DNA from 2 places in the Priestia sp. FSL R5-0597 genome. Region 1 is predicted to be linked to the other one. Evidence: a T-box and tRNA genes for the amino acid it is inferred to sense, from the RefSeq annotation. Region 1 holds a T-box; the other holds one or more tRNA genes.

Evidence for each region. A T-box is a leader RNA that pairs with one kind of tRNA and senses whether it is charged. The one in region 1 lies ahead of serS (serine--tRNA ligase), so its partner is inferred to be a tRNA-Ser.
Region 2: it encodes a tRNA-Ser, which carries the amino acid that the T-box ahead of serS (serine--tRNA ligase) is inferred to sense. The anticodon was not compared.

What each region holds. Positions count from the first base shown of each region.
Region 1 is NZ_JBBOUZ010000001.1:13,235-21,205, reverse strand. It holds gene serS (serine--tRNA ligase) at 1-926, opposite strand, end outside; T-box leader at 979-1,191, opposite strand; gene pdxT (pyridoxal 5'-phosphate synthase glutaminase subunit PdxT) at 1,249-1,836, opposite strand; gene pdxS (pyridoxal 5'-phosphate synthase lyase subunit PdxS) at 1,858-2,745, opposite strand; gene MKX72_RS00070 (serine hydrolase) at 2,936-4,291, opposite strand; gene guaB (IMP dehydrogenase) at 4,442-5,908, opposite strand; gene MKX72_RS00060 (YaaC family protein) at 6,025-6,990, shown strand; rRNA gene rrf (5S ribosomal RNA) at 7,017-7,132, opposite strand; rRNA gene MKX72_RS00050 (23S ribosomal RNA) at 7,196-7,971, opposite strand, start outside.
Region 2 is NZ_JBBOUZ010000001.1:4,312,411-4,320,414, forward strand. It holds gene pstB (phosphate ABC transporter ATP-binding protein PstB) at 1-164, opposite strand, end outside; gene MKX72_RS22785 (peptidoglycan D,D-transpeptidase FtsI family protein) at 811-2,988, opposite strand; gene MKX72_RS22790 (MFS transporter) at 3,150-4,427, opposite strand; gene sodA (superoxide dismutase SodA) at 4,557-5,165, opposite strand; tRNA gene MKX72_RS22800 (tRNA-Ser) at 5,363-5,455, opposite strand; tRNA gene MKX72_RS22805 (tRNA-Ile) at 5,467-5,543, opposite strand; tRNA gene MKX72_RS22810 (tRNA-Asn) at 5,547-5,621, opposite strand; tRNA gene MKX72_RS22815 (tRNA-Met) at 5,662-5,735, opposite strand; tRNA gene MKX72_RS22820 (tRNA-Asn) at 5,737-5,811, opposite strand; gene MKX72_RS22825 (DUF456 domain-containing protein) at 5,874-6,359, opposite strand; gene MKX72_RS22830 (DUF1189 domain-containing protein) at 6,703-7,485, shown strand; gene MKX72_RS22835 (MFS transporter) at 7,637-8,004, opposite strand, start outside.

The DNA.
Region 1 (7,971 bases):
ACCTTTTCAGCATGGCCCGTTAATTTTTCTAATTCATCATAAGAATCTTCTGGCTTAACAAAGCGAACAAGTTCTACTTTATTAAACTGATGCTGACGAATAAGCCCACGTGTATCTCTTCCTGCAGAGCCTGCTTCTGAGCGGAAGCAAGCACTATACGCTGTATAAGCAATTGGAAGCTGATCTCCGCTTAAAATTTCATCACGATGTAAATTTGTAACTGGTACTTCAGCTGTAGGAATTAAGAAATAATCTTCTTCTTTAATTTTAAATGCATCTTCTTCAAATTTAGGAAGCTGCCCTGTTCCTGTCATACTTGTACGATTCACCATATATGGAGGAAGGATTTCTTCATAACCATGCTCATCCATATGTAAATCCATCATAAAGTTAATAAGAGCACGTTCTAATCTTGCACCTAACCCTTTATAAAATACAAAGCGGCTTCCCGTTACTTTCGAAGCTCTTTCAAAATCTAAAATATTTAAATCTGTTCCTAAATCCCAATGCGGTTTTGGTTCAAAATCAAATTGTTTAATTTCTCCCCATTTGCGAACTTCTACGTTATCATCTTCAGTTTCACCTACAGGCGTACTTTCATGTGGAACGTTAGGAATTGAAAGCAGCAATAGCTCTAACTCTTCTTCAACGCTGCGAAGCTCTTCATCCAATTGCTTTACGCGGTCTCCTACTTCACGCATTTCGACGATTAAATGATCAGCATCTTGTTTTTCACGTTTCAATTGTGCAATTTGCTGTGATACTTCATTTCGCTTGCTTTTTAACTCTTCTGTTTGAGCAATTAGCTCACGGCGTTTTGCATCTAACTCTTCAAAGCGACCTAAGTCCGTTAAGTCCTCACCACGAAACTTGAGCTTTTCTTTTACTTCATTAAAATTAGCACGTAAAAATTTTAAATCTAACATACTGAGTACCTCCTTTAGTATAAAAGGGCAAAATAAAAACTCTCATCCCTATGAAAGGGACGAGAGTTTACCCGCGTTGCCACCCTAATTGAAAGCTAAAATAAGCCTTCCTCTTAAACCAGATAACGGATGAACCGAAACTGCCTACTACTTTTTCGACAGCTTGCTCCAGGACGGATTCATAAGAATTGATTATCGATTCACACCAGCCATCGACTCTCTTGAAATCAAAAATCTTATTACTATTTCCTATCAACGCTTTATACCAATATCATTTTTATTAATCATAATGTACTACAAGTCTTTACAAGATGCAATTCATTTATACAGGTTTTTTCGAAGCTTCTTCAACCATTGCTACAAAATACTGAGCCATGCGAGCATCATCTGTTAATTCTGGATGAAACGAACATCCCAAGAATTGACCTTGTCTTGCTGCAACAATTCGGTCGTTATGCATTGCCAAGACTTCAACGTTTTCTCCTACTTCTACAATATGCGGAGCACGGATAAATACGCCTATAAAATCTTCACCAATATCTTTAATATTTAGAGCAGCTTCAAAGCTATCTCGTTGGCGCCCAAATGAATTTCGAGCTACCGTAATATCCATAACACCTAAATGGGGCTCTTCACGGTCAACAACTTGTCCTGCAAGTAAAATTAAACCCGCACACGTACCAAACACCGGTTTACCTGCTTGTGCAAACTGGCGAAGAGGTTCCATAAAGTCATACTTGTCAATCAGACGACGCATCGCTGTGCTTTCGCCGCCCGGTAGGATTAAACCATCTATTTCGTCTAGCTGTTCAACTTTTTTAATGATAATGGCTTCAGCGCCTGCTGCTTCTAATGCTTGTGCATGCTCGCGAAAGGCACCTTGTAATCCTAACACGCCTACTTTTACCATTTTGTCAAAACTCCCTTTAAATTACCATCCACGCTCTTGCATGCGGTTTTCTGGTAATAATGATGAAATTTCAATTCCTTTCATTGCACTTCCTAATCCTTTTGACAAGTTTGCAATGAGTTCATAATCTTGATAATGCGTTGTTGCCTCAACGATTGCTCGAGCAAATTTTTCAGGGTTGTCGGATTTAAAAATTCCTGAACCAACGAACACACCGTCTGCTCCAAGCTGCATCATTAACGCTGCGTCTGCTGGTGTTGCTACACCGCCCGCTGCAAAGTTTACAACCGGTAGGCGACCTTCACGTTTAATTTGTAGTAATAGCTCATAAGGCGCGCCTAATAGTTTTGCCTCTGTCATTAACTCATCTTCGTCCATGCCCACAACTTTACGTACTTGAGCGTTTACTTGGCGCATATGACGCACTGCTTCCACGATGTTTCCTGTCCCTGGTTCGCCTTTTGTACGAAGCATTGCAGCTCCTTCAGCAATACGGCGGGATGCTTCACCAAGATCACGACAACCGCACACAAATGGAACCGTAAATGTATTTTTATTTAAATGAAACTCCTCATCAGCTGGAGTCAACACTTCACTTTCATCGATGTAGTCTACACCCATCGCTTCTAGCACGCGTGCTTCAACAATATGGCCAATACGAGCTTTTGCCATAACTGGAATGGACACAGCATTCATCACTTCTTCAACAATTGTTGGGTCTGCCATACGAGACACGCCGCCTGCTGCACGGATATCAGCTGGAACACGCTCTAATGCCATAACGGCAACAGCGCCTGCTGCTTCTGCAATTTTTGCTTGCTCTGCGTTGATCACGTCCATGATAACGCCACCTTTTTGCATTTCCGCCATTCCTTGTTTTACACGATCAGTACCTGTAATGTTATTCATGTTTGTCTTCCTCCTGTATCAAGTGTTTCACAATAATTTTTAGTGTATATACAAAATTCAAAACTTAGTGTCTATTTTACCGTATTTTTCGGAAAATTCCTATCTAATTTATAGATTATATACAAACAAATCTAAAAATAAAAAAAAGAGATACTCCCTTGTAGTATCTCTTCTTTCTCTTGAGTTATCATTAAAACCAGTTATTCACTGTATCTGCAGCATTCATCCAAATATCGCTGAAGAAGTTACCAATACTGCGGATAGCGAGAGAGAACCATCCAGCTTTTTCAACAGATTCGTTTGTCACGACCGGCGTCATGCTATCTGTAGTTTGGCCTCCTACATAGCCTAGATCTTTAAGATTGCTGTTTGTTGCACTTACATAAGCAACTGTTTCTCCTTTTTTAATAGGAGCAACAACTTTTTGATCGTTCATAACTTTATCGTTTAACTTAAAGTTGATTTTAGTATGATCTTTTTGACCTTTTTCGGTAATAATTTTTACCGAATTCTTTGGAGAAACGGAAGCTTCTTTTGATTTTCCTTTAGCAACATCAATTGTTTCATGCCCTTTAATCTCGCCGTTAGCAGGCACTACTTCTTTTAACTGAAAATGACTAAAAGCATAATCCAATATCTTTTTCGTTTGAGAAAAACGAGCAGCTTCTGTAGACTTGCCGTTTTCCTTGGCATTCATTACAACTGTTATGTATCTTACCCCGTTACGCTCTGCAGTTCCAGTGAAACATTGACCTGCAAAATCTGTATGACCAGTTTTTAAGCCGTCTACGCCGCTGTATGCAGCTGAAAAACCAGGGAGCATCTTATTCCAATTGTTCATTTTTGTTTCGCCTTGTTGCCCTTGTCTAAACATCTTGGAAGGAGTTTTGGCTACTTCCAAAGATTCTGGATAATCATGAATCAAGTGATAAGCAAGAGTAGCAACTGCCCGAGCAGATAGGAGGTTCTCATCTTCTTCCTTTGTTCCTTTTGGATACATCCCTTTTAACAAGGAATTAGAAAGACCTGTAGAATTGACAAATTTTGATTCACCCATATTTAATTTTTTTGCTGTTTCATTCATTAACTTAATGAAACCTTCTTCAGAACCACTGACAGCTTCAGCTAAAGCAATGGCTGCTCCATTAGCTGAATAAATAGCCATGGCATCATATAATTCTTTTACCGTATATTTTTGGTTTTCGATTAATGGTACATTTGATAATCCATAATCCTGAGAAATTTTAGCTGCATATTTACTAACTGGCACACGTTGATCCCAAGATAATTTCTTATCTTTTATGGATTCTAATACTAGGTATTCCGTCATCATTTTTGTCATGCTTGCAATACCTAATAAAGCATCCGTATTTTTCCCGTATAGCACTTTCCCCGTACTTGCCTCTACTAAAATGGCTGCGTCTGCTTCAACGCCAATATCATCTGTTTTAGAAGCAGCTGATGCTTGTGTAGAGACAAAAAATACGCTGGCCATTAACATAACAGCAATGACACAAATTAATTGTTTCTGTACTGCGTTTCTCACTCTATACCCTCCAAACGTAAACTCACATAAATGTAATTTTATCATACTAAAATTTAAAAAAATAGATAAAGAAGTACTGTTACATTCATGATTAATGACATAAAAAACACGTTTCCCTATTAAGGAAACGTGTTTTTTACACATTCATGATTATCTCATAGAATAGTTAGGAGATTCTTTTGTAATTTGTACATCATGTGGGTGACTTTCTCTTAAGCCTGCTCCAGTCATACGGATGAATTGTGCCTGTTCACGTAACGCTTCTAAGTTAGCTGAACCACAGTAACCCATTCCTGCGCGTAAACCACCAATCATTTGATATAAAGTATCTGCTACAGGTCCTTTGTAAGGCAAACGGCCTTCGATACCTTCTGGAACTAATTTTTTATTATCTTCTTGGAAGTATCGATCTTTACTTCCTTTTTCCATAGCTCCCACAGAGCCCATTCCACGATACACTTTAAAGCGTCTTCCTTGGTAGATTTCTGTTTCGCCAGGGCTTTCTGTCGTTCCTGCTAGAAGGCTTCCTAGCATTACTGTATGTCCACCAGCTGCAAGTGCTTTTACGATATCTCCAGAGTACTTAATACCGCCATCTGCAATAATAGCTACCCCGTGCTTACGAGCTTCAGTTGCACAGTCATATACTGCCGTAATTTGTGGAACGCCTACACCAGCGACAACACGAGTTGTACAAATTGAACCAGGTCCAATTCCTACTTTTACTACGTTTGCTCCAGCTTCAATTAATGCTTTTGTACCTTCAGCCGTTGCTACGTTACCAGCAATAATATTTAATTCTGGATATGCCTCGCGAATGCTGCGCACTGTATCTAAAACGCCTTGTGAATGTCCATGCGCTGTATCAATAACGATAACATCAACGCCAGCTTGTACTAATTTTTCGATACGAACATTTGAATCAGCTGTTACGCCAACAGCTGCTCCAACTAATAATCGACCTTGTTGATCTTTAGCTGCATTTGGAAACTCAATTACTTTTTCAATGTCTTTAATTGTGATAAGGCCTTTTAATACGCCATTGTCATCTACAAGAGGTAACTTTTCAATTTTGTATTGCTGTAGAATTTTCTCTGCTTCTTCTAAAGTCGTTCCTACTGGAGCAGTAACTAATTCTTCTTTTGTCATTACGTCAGCAATTTGCATTGAATAATCTTGGATGAAACGCAAGTCACGGTTTGTAAGGATTCCAACTAGTTTTTGTTCTTCTTCGTTGTTGACAATCGGCACACCTGAGATACGATATTTGCCCATTAAGTGTTCAGCAGCAAATACTTGGTTTTCAGGAGTTAAAAAGAAAGGATCCGTGATAACACCACTTTCAGAACGTTTTACTTTATCAACTTGTTCTGCTTGCTGTTCAATCGACATGTTTTTGTGAATGATACCCAAACCACCTTGTCTAGCCATCGCAATAGCCATTTCAGCTTCTGTAACTGTATCCATTCCTGCACTGATGAACGGCACCTTTAATTTTAATGTTTTTGTTAGTTCAACACTCATATCAACGTCTTTAGGTAGTACCTCAGATTTTGCTGGCACCAGTAAAACGTCATCAAATGTTAAGCCTTCTTTAGAAAATTTGCTTTCCCACATTATAGAATCCTCCTTTAAACGACAGAATATTATTAGTAGATTAACAAGCAGATATGTACCTGTCAATAACTTCACTAGATATCAGATAATTCTAATAAAAAGAAAAGGTGATTTAGTTGCATAAATTTAATGATGTTTGGACGTCCTACAATTTATTTTTCTCCGTTCCTTTTGTACAAGACTTTTTAAAAAAGCGCTATCAAAAATTGAATTATAGCGATGCAGAGCAACATAGTTTTAAAAACAGTTACCCATTTATTTATTATTTGGAACACAGTAAAAATTATTATCAAGTTGCGGCACAATCTCCTGTATCAGTTCAACCCGTTTTATTATTTTATGGAATGTCACAGCTGTTAAAAGCTTGTTTGTTAACACAAAACCCCGTATATCCCGAAAATACGGCGGTGTTAGCACATGGAGTATCAACACGAAAAAGAAAAAAACAAAGTTATGATTTTTTAGATGATGAAGTTAAGATTCAAAAAAGCGGTTTATTTTCACAAGTAGGAGAAGAATTGTTTCATGTGAAACAACTAGAAGGTAGTAAATATACAATGAATTATCTGTTGTCTTGTGTACCGGAATTAGATACATTATTTTTAAATTTGGGCACGAGGCCATCTTCCCATTTAACAACTATTGGATCGCTTCCAGCTACCTCTTTGCCTATTCCTGAACAAGTTACACGGTGTTATCATATGAATCACGAAAGACTCTATTCTTTTTTAAAAGAGCGTTCCCATCTATCATTGTCTTTGTCAGAAGATCAGGTATGTATTCTTGACCCTTCAAGCTGTTTATATAATTGTTCACCTTTTATGTACAATTTCCAAGCTAACACGCTGCATGCACCGTTGGAAAAAGATAGCTGCTTATATTTCCCTGAGATGTTGGCACATTACTTATTACTTTATAATTTAAGTATGATTTCACGTTATGAAACAGAGTGGTGGTATGAATTATTGCATACATACTCTTCGAAAGATTATCCATTTATCTTGAGGTTCCTTGAGGTTACAGCTCAAAAGATTCCTTACTTAATTTCTTGTTACTTAAATGAACACACAAAAAAAGACTAGCTAAAATAGCTAGTCTTTTTTCAAGTGCCTGGCAACGTCCTACTCTCACAGGGACAAAGTCCCAACTACCATTGGCGCTAAAGAGCTTAACTTCCGTGTTCGGTATGGGAACGGGTGTGACCTCTTCGCTATCGCCACCAGACAAGAGATTGCTCTCTCAAAACTAGGTAACAGTTTGCTGAGTAAAGCTTATGCTTTTAAAAGTTTGGTTAAGTCCTCGATCGATTAGTATCAGTCAGCTACACATGTCGCCACGCTTCCACCTCTGACCTATCAACCTGATCATCTTTCAGGGATCTTACTAGCTTGCGCTATGGGAAATCTCATCTTGAGGGGGGCTTCATGCTTAGATGCTTTCAGCACTTATCCCGTCCACACATAGCTACCCAGCGATGCCTTTGGCAAGACAACTGGTACACCAGCGGTGTGTCCATCCCGGTCCTCTCGTACTAAGGACAGCTCCTCTCAAATTTCCTACGCCCACGACGGATAGGGACCGAACTGTCTCACGACGTTCTGAACCCAGCTCGCGTACCGCTTTAATGGGCGAACAGCCCAACCCTTGGGACCGACTACAGCCCCAGGATGCGATGAGCCGACATCGAGGTGCCAAACCTCCCCGTCGATGTGGACTCTTGGGGGAGATAAGCCTGTTATCCCCGGGGTAGCTTTTATCCGTTGAGCGATGGCCCTTCCATGCGGAACCACCGGATCACTAAGCCCGACTTTCGTCCCTGCTCGACTTGTAGGTCTCGCAGTCAAGCTCCCTTGTGCCTTTACACTCTACGAATGATTTCCAACCATTCTGAGGGAACCTTTGGGCGCCTCCGTTACATTTTAGGAGGCGACCGCCCCAGTCAAACTGCCCACCTGACACTGTCTCCCGGCCCGATCAGGGCCGCGGGTTAGAATTTCAATACAGCCAGGGTAGTATCCCACCGACGCCTCCACCGAAGCTAGCGCTCCGGCTTCTCAGGCTCC
Region 2 (8,004 bases), 4.3 Mb from region 1:
CAGCCCGATGGACCGATGATCGCGGTAACTTCGTTAGCATGAATGTCTAAATCAATATTTTTTAAGGCATGTGTGTTGCCATACCATAAATTCAAACCTTTTGTTTTATATACAATTTCTTTTGTTTGCGGAGTATTTACTTTTTCTTTGTTAGTCAATTCCATTGTTATTGCCATTGGATAATCCTCCTTCATCGTCTTTAACCGTTTTGAGCACAATAAAAGTCTCTCTATGTCTATTTAATATCTATTGTTTACTATTAGTGTAAATACATACGAGAAGCCGAACGCTTCCCCTTATTTTGATCATTTCTATTAATCCTTACACTTACAGAATAATAGCCGACTATTAATTGTGTTTTAACTCAATGTAAAGCTTTTGTAAATGAAGGCCTATCTGCGTGTTTTTTAGGTAAAAAACTAGTTCTTACGACCCTTAAATTCAATAAAAAACCATATATGTAAAGATTTCTAACAAAAAAGAAGAGGTTGAGACATAACTAAATTAATTTGATATAAAGATAAGTAAATTAGATAAATAAGCCAGTACGAATCACTTCTTCTGACACCACTGTTGATTTCCGTGCAAGCAGGCGGCCGGTGAGCCTCGTTGTCGCTTCCGCTCCTGCGGGGTCTCACTTCTTCCGCTTTTCCGGCAGAAGTCTTCGCCCTGCCCTCCAATCAACCGCTTAAAGCACCTACTTACATGAAATCTACGTTCACCCTCTCAATAAAAAAATCCGAACAGCGTTAATTCTTAATCAACGTCGTTCGGATCTTACTTCAACTAATATGCTTTTTCCCAGCCTCTTTAATTGGCGTCGTTTGCAATGACAGCCTGTTGATTCTCTTCTTGATCTTTTACTTCTTGTTCACCTTTTTTCTTTAAATCAAAATACGTATCGAGCGCAGAACGAGCAAGCTCTTTTGTAATGGTATTTGGTGCACTTGGCACAAATGCCGATGGTACCACGACAGCTACTGCAATTTCAGGATCATTTGCCGGAGCAAAGGCCACAAAGTTTGAATTATTAACTTTAATTGGATCCCCTCCGCTTGGGTTTTTCTCATAGGCTTGTGCCGTTCCAGATTTACCAGCAGGATTATAGTTCGCTGTATGGAAAGCTGCGTACCCTGTACCGCCTTGTTCCTGCGTAACCCGCTTAAAGCCATTTTGAACATCTTTAATGTATTCTTCTTTCATCGTGATACGATTTAACACATCAGGTTCAAATGAATGCTGCGTACCGCCAATTTCATCGGTTTTTATCGTTGGCTTTCGGATTTCTTTTACTAGCTGCGGCTTGATGCGATACCCTCCATTAGCTATTGCAGAAGTATATTGAACAAGCTGCAGCGGCGTGTACGTATCATACTGGCCAATTCCTAAATCAAGCGCTGTACCTGGAACATTGCTTCCGCCTTGTACACCTGTTGATTCGTTATCGAGGTTTATGCCTGTTGATACGCCTAAGCCGAACTGACTGTAGTACGAACGCAGTTCGCTGAATGTGTCAGGTTTAATCGGTAAAGTCATGTTCTTGTGGTACTTTAATCCAGCCATCGCCATTACCGTTTTAAACATAAATACGTTGGATGAATATTTTAACGCGGATGAATACGTTAAGGGTCCTAACCCCTCAGCCTCAGCTGATTTCTTAATTGGTGTTCCTTTAATTTTTAACGGTTCATCAACGAACACTGTGTTTGGCTTAATAGCTCCTGAATCTAAGCCAGCTAGAACCGTTGCCCCTTTTACAACAGAGCCCATTGTATAAGATGTTGAAATATTCCCTAATGCAAAATCTTCTATTTTAGGTACCCCAGTCTTCTTATCAATGGTGTATTTTTTACCTGCCATTGTTAAGATTTCTCCTGTGTGAGGATCCATCATAATCACAAAAGCACGGTCTAAAAACTGCGTTCCTTTCATTTTCTTTTTGGCTAAAAGCTGGTCCGTAATTTGTTTTTCTACCGCTTTTTGAAGCTCCATATCAATAGTTAAAACTAAATCACTGCCGCGTTCGCCTTTCGACACTTGAATTGTATCAAGGAGATTTCCTTTATCATCTGTTACATACTGGACTTTTTCTTTTTGACCGCTGAGCTGAGCTTCGTATTGCTTCTCTAAATAGCTCGTCCCAACTTGGTCATTTCGACTATAGCCTCTTGATAAGTAATACTGTACTTTATCTTTGGGCAGACCCTCGTTGGCAGAGGATACATTTCCAAGCAAAGTACGGAGAGTGCTGTTTTCTGGGTATGAGCGATCCCAATACGTTGTTGTATCAACACCCGGAAGTTCATCTAAATGCTCACTTACAACGGCATACTCTTCATTTGTCACACCGCTTTTAACAATTTGCGGGGTGTTAGAATAACCTGCCTCCATTTGGCGCTTAATAGCTAGAACTTCTAAATCACTCTTTAAACTTTCTAAATCTTTTTTAGAAATGCGGTCTAACTGACGTTGATACAGTTCGTCATCAGTCATTTCACCATCTTGAACTTTTTTACGATCAGCTTTCGTAATTTTCTGCTCCGCTTCTTTAGGGTGAAGCATAATCCAATAATCCTTCATGTCGCGTTCTGTAATTTTTACCACGTTTTTAGCATCTTTATTCTTTCTATTTTCTGGAATATCAATCACATTTGTGGTGTAAGGAACATCGATCATAGTGGCTAACTTTTTAGCGATGCGCAGCCTTTCTTCAGCTGTATTTCCTTGAAAACGAGTATATGTAATCGTATTTAAAGAGGTATTATCTACAATTACGCGGTTATACCGATCGTACATTTTCCCTCGAGGAACAGGCGTACTGACTGTAACGTCCTGTGTTTTTTCGACTTCTCGTTCGTAATTCTCACCGTACACAATTTGAACAAGTCCCAACCGCAAAATTAATACGGAAAATAGGGCAAATACGGTCAAGAAAAGTAAGTTCACACGAAAAGGCACGTGACTTTTTCTTCTTTTTTTCTTTTTCATACCAACACCTACACTTTATAAAACATATATACCATAACACCATAAAATCAGACATTTAGCAAATAAATAGACACCTGGCAGGTGCCTATTTACACAACGTATTTATTCTAAAAGAAAAGCGAGGCATTTTCCATAGTACAAATGAAGGAGCTGATAATACTCTAAGCTGGAGACTCTCCGTCTCCTTCATTTAATACTGGAGGAGCAACAGTCGTTTCTTTTTTGTGCAGAGGCTGTGAGATATGTCTTACACAAAAATAAATGATCGTATGCCCTGCTCCAACAATAGCTAATAAAACGGGAATACTTTTTGCTTCATCAAAAAATAGTACGGCTATTAAAAATAAAGATATGGAAACAACGCGCCCAATATTCAGAAATACTTCTCTGACAACAATGTATTCGATTCTTTTTGAAACAACGTCCTTTGCTCGTCCAATCACATCGTACGTTAGAGAAATGAATGGAACCAACAAAATAGGATAGGCAATGGCAATACAAACAGCATATATAATTAACTTTGGATACGATAAGTTAAAGATAAGCAAAAAGACTGCTCCATAGAGAAGGAGGCCCCCGGTGAAAATAAATCGAAGGCGATTTTTTTGCTTAATAAATCTTGAGGCTACATAGTATCCTACAAACGCCACCGCTGAATTCACCAGTCCATAAGTTCCTAAAGCTAATTCACTTCCCGTCGTAATAAATACCATGACGGATACGACAAAAATGAACGTACCTTCACGCAATCCTTGAAAGAAATGAGCCTGTAATATTCGATTCCAGTCTTTGTTGACTTTTCGTTCAGCCCACACTTCTTTAAATTTGTATACTCCTTCAGCTGCGCGTCTTGTAATAAAAAAACTAAGCACAACGGCACCGACAAACAATAGCAGAGATACACCAAACACAATTTTATATCCAAGTGATTCATACAAAGCGGAAATAACAAAGCCCGCTCCTAAAGGACCAATCATCCCTGCAAAAGAGTTTAAGATCCCTAAAAATCCGTTAAAAAAGTCTCTTGTATCAGGTTCTGTAATTTCAAAAGTTAGCACATTAAAAGCTAGCCAATAAAAGCCATATCCTATACCCAGCAGTCCACCAAGCAATACTAAATACTCGGCTGCGTTAGCTCCACTGACCAATACAGCGATATAAAAAACAGCTAAAAAAGATACGCCTAACCTTAAAACCACAACCCGGTCAATTCGTTTGGCCCATTTACCTGCTAAAATAAACGTAAGGGGCTGAAGCACCACTACCGCTAAATTATAAATAGCGAGATCCGAAAATTCGCCTGATTGTTTCCACAGATAAATGTTAACAAACGAATTGGAAATTGAAATAGCCAAGGCATAAAGACCGCCTATAATTAAAAGCAAAAGTAAATCTTTACTAACTTCTACATCTCCAACTACTTTTTTTAATAAAGGCATATCAAAAAACTCCTTTTCTCTTCTACACCTAGTGTGTGAAAAAGAAAAGGAGATATGTAAAAGAATTGGAAAACAAAAAAGCCAGTAAAGGTAATAATTACTTTACTGGCTCTTAAATACGTCTTCAGCTTATTTTGCAGCGTCGTAACGCTTAGCAACTTCGTCCCATTTTACAACATTAAAGAATGCTGAAATGTAATCTGGACGGCGGTTTTGATAATTTAAGTAGTAAGCGTGCTCCCAAACGTCTAGACCAAGAATTGGCGTTTTGCCTTCCATTAATGGGCTATCTTGATTTGGTGTGCTTGTTACTTCTAATTTGCCGTTGTTTACAACTAACCAAGCCCAGCCAGAACCGAAGCGAGTTTTAGCTGCATTTGCAAATTCTTCTTTGAATTGATCAAAGCTGCCGAATTTGCTAGCGATAGCGTCTGCTAATTCACCAGTTGGAGCACCGCCGCCGTTAGGGCAAAGGATTGTCCAAAATAATGAGTGGTTCGCATGACCGCCACCGTTATTGCGTACTGCTGTACGGATATCTTCAGGAACAGCATCTAAGTTTGAAATTAACTCTTCAATACTTTTGCTTTCTAAATCCGCTTTGCCTTCAACAGCAGCGTTTAGGTTTGTAACATATGTGTTGTGATGTTTTGTGTGGTGAATATTCATTGTTTCTTTGTCGATATGTGGTTCCAGTGCATCGTATGCATAAGGTAGTTCTGGTAATTTGTAAGCCATGAATAATTCCTCCTTCAAAATATGTAAGCATTTTGGCGCAAAAGCACCATATACGTTTAGATTAGCAAATTTACCCTACTCTTTCAAATAAAAAGTACCTAATCCATGATTTATATTTACCTAATTCCCATTCGCTATTCTTTTAAACATAAAAAAAGCTTCTTTTTCTCAAAAGAAGCTTTGAATAGACAATAGTATGGCGGAGGAAGAGGGATTCGAACCCCCGCGGGCTTTAACACCCCTGTCGGTTTTCAAGACCGATCCCTTCAGCCGGACTTGGGTATTCCTCCAACCCTATAAATGGTGGACCCTGCAGGACTCGAACCTGCGACCGGACGGTTATGAGCCGTCTGCTCTAACCAGCTGAGCTAAGGGTCCACGTGGCTCCACAGGTAGGACTCGAACCTACGACCGATCGGTTAACAGCCGATAGCTCTACCACTGAGCTACTGTGGAACAATATGAATTATGTATGTCACAAACGTAAATTGGAAAATAGCGGCGGAGGGGATCGAACCCCCGACCTCACGGGTATGAACCGTACGCTCTAGCCAGCTGAGCTACACCGCCATGGCTCCACAGGTAGGACTCGAACCTACGACCGATCGGTTAACAGCCGATAGCTCTACCACTGAGCTACTGTGGAACAATATAACATTTACTAGCGACATTAAAAATTTAACATGTTTCTGGCCTAAAGTCAATATATTATTTTAAAACAGCGTATAAAAAATAGGCAATCATCAACAGTTGAATAAATCCTTTCGAGATAGCGCCACTAAAAAAGCCAATAACCGAACCTACTCCAATTTTTACTGCGTTGCTAATTGTGGTCCGATGAACAATCAGTTCTCCTACAATCGCTCCGATAAACGGCCCTAAAATAATTCCAAATCCCGGAATAACAAACGGACCCACAAGCAATCCAACTGTACTTCCCCAAACGCCTGCTTTAGTGCCTCCGAATTTTTTCACACCAATAATATTAGCGATATAGTCTGCTAAAAAAAGTGCGACAACTAACAATCCTTGTATCACCCAAAATAACCAGCTATAGGAGCTAAAATCATAAAATAAACCGTATATGACAAATCCTAGCGCTACAAATAGCACGCTTGGGATGATGGGATAAACCAACCCAACAAACGATACAACAAAGCTAATGATAACTAATGCCCAACATAAAATAGCCATGCCCGCACCTATCCTTTTTATTATTACTATTTATCATACAATAACCACTCCTATAAAGAAAGACCTTGCACCACGAGACCTTCCTTTATTTTACTTTCGAATATATCTTCAGATAACGATTTTCGAGTGTACCACTGCACTATTAACAGCACAGTCCTCAAACTGCCCGTAATAACCCCCAAAAACAATGACAGCAAAATCTGTACATATAAAGAAATGCTTTTGACAAAACGCTCCATCGCACCATTGTAATTGGTAACGTTTTCTAAAATCTATTGTAAACCTTAAATTTCCGCTATAAAATAAGGTATAATCAGAATTTTCAATAATAGGAGGCTTTACAATGAGCATGCTGAAAAAGATAGCATGGAGTTTTACTTCCTTTCAAAAAATAAGGTCGCTTCGCTTTGAGCATACGAATAAAACAATTGGCTTTGTGCTGTTTTTAACATTCATTTCTTTGCTGCCTACATTTTTCTTTATGACTTTGACGATTGTAAACGGCTATCATACCGCGACTACAGATCTCCCGAAATCTGTTTCTTCTTTTTCTATTTCAAATTCACAGCTTACGTCAAGCCAACCTTTCACAAAAAAAGTAAACGGTACCGCTTTTATCTTAGACCCCTCACAGTCTATTGAACGGTTTCATTCCCCTGCTCATGCAATTGGTTTTTTAAAGGATGGAATTTATATCACGACTAATTCACAAACACAAACGTATTCATATGAGTTGCTAAACTGGCATCATAAAGATAAAAATGAACTGTTAAACTTGCTGCACGAACAAAAATTTTCTTTATACATACTTGTCCCTATCGCTATGCTTTTACTGTACGTATTAACATCTGGACTAAACTTCCTTTCTATTACCTGCCTTGCTTATCTTGGAAAACTGATTGGACTCATCACTAAGAAGCAGCTTCCTTTCAAACAGCTATGGGCACTGAGCGCTTATAGTACGGTAGCCTTCACGCTGCTTTATACGCTTTTTGAAGCTTTTTCTTTGTCTCTAGCAACACATAGCTCTCTTTACTGGATAGGAACGTTCTTCATTTACTTATTGCTCGTCACAAGGGTTCCTATGAGAAAAAAGGTAAAACCTAATAAAGCGATTGAAACATAACGAAATGAATCCAATCAACGGCTAGAAGCACCTACATACATAAAATCTATGTTTACCCTGCCAATGAAAAGCTCCGAACGAATTTAATTCTTGATCAAGAATCAAATTTGTTCGGAGCTTCTTCAACTAACATACTTTTGTCCCAGCCTCTTTATTTCTGTACAACTTTTCTTCTCCCCATTGCAGAAGAAAAAATTTTCAACTGATACAAAACCCACAAACCTCCTGCTGCGAGCAAACTAAAGCTATAAATAAACATCAGCCTTTCAGTATGCATCCACACTTCAAAAACAACGGGTCCCAACGCTACTCCTAAAAATCTCACCGTTCCATAAATGGATACAATAAATCCTCTTTCTTCGTCTGAAGCCGCTGAAGTAATCATCATATTAATACAAGGAAGAACAAATCCTAAGCCGCCAAAGGCGACTGTCAAACAAAACATCAGCACAGGAAGCGTATAAATCACCGTTAATACTCCAAACATTACGAATAAAAGAATCATTCCTACTATCATCA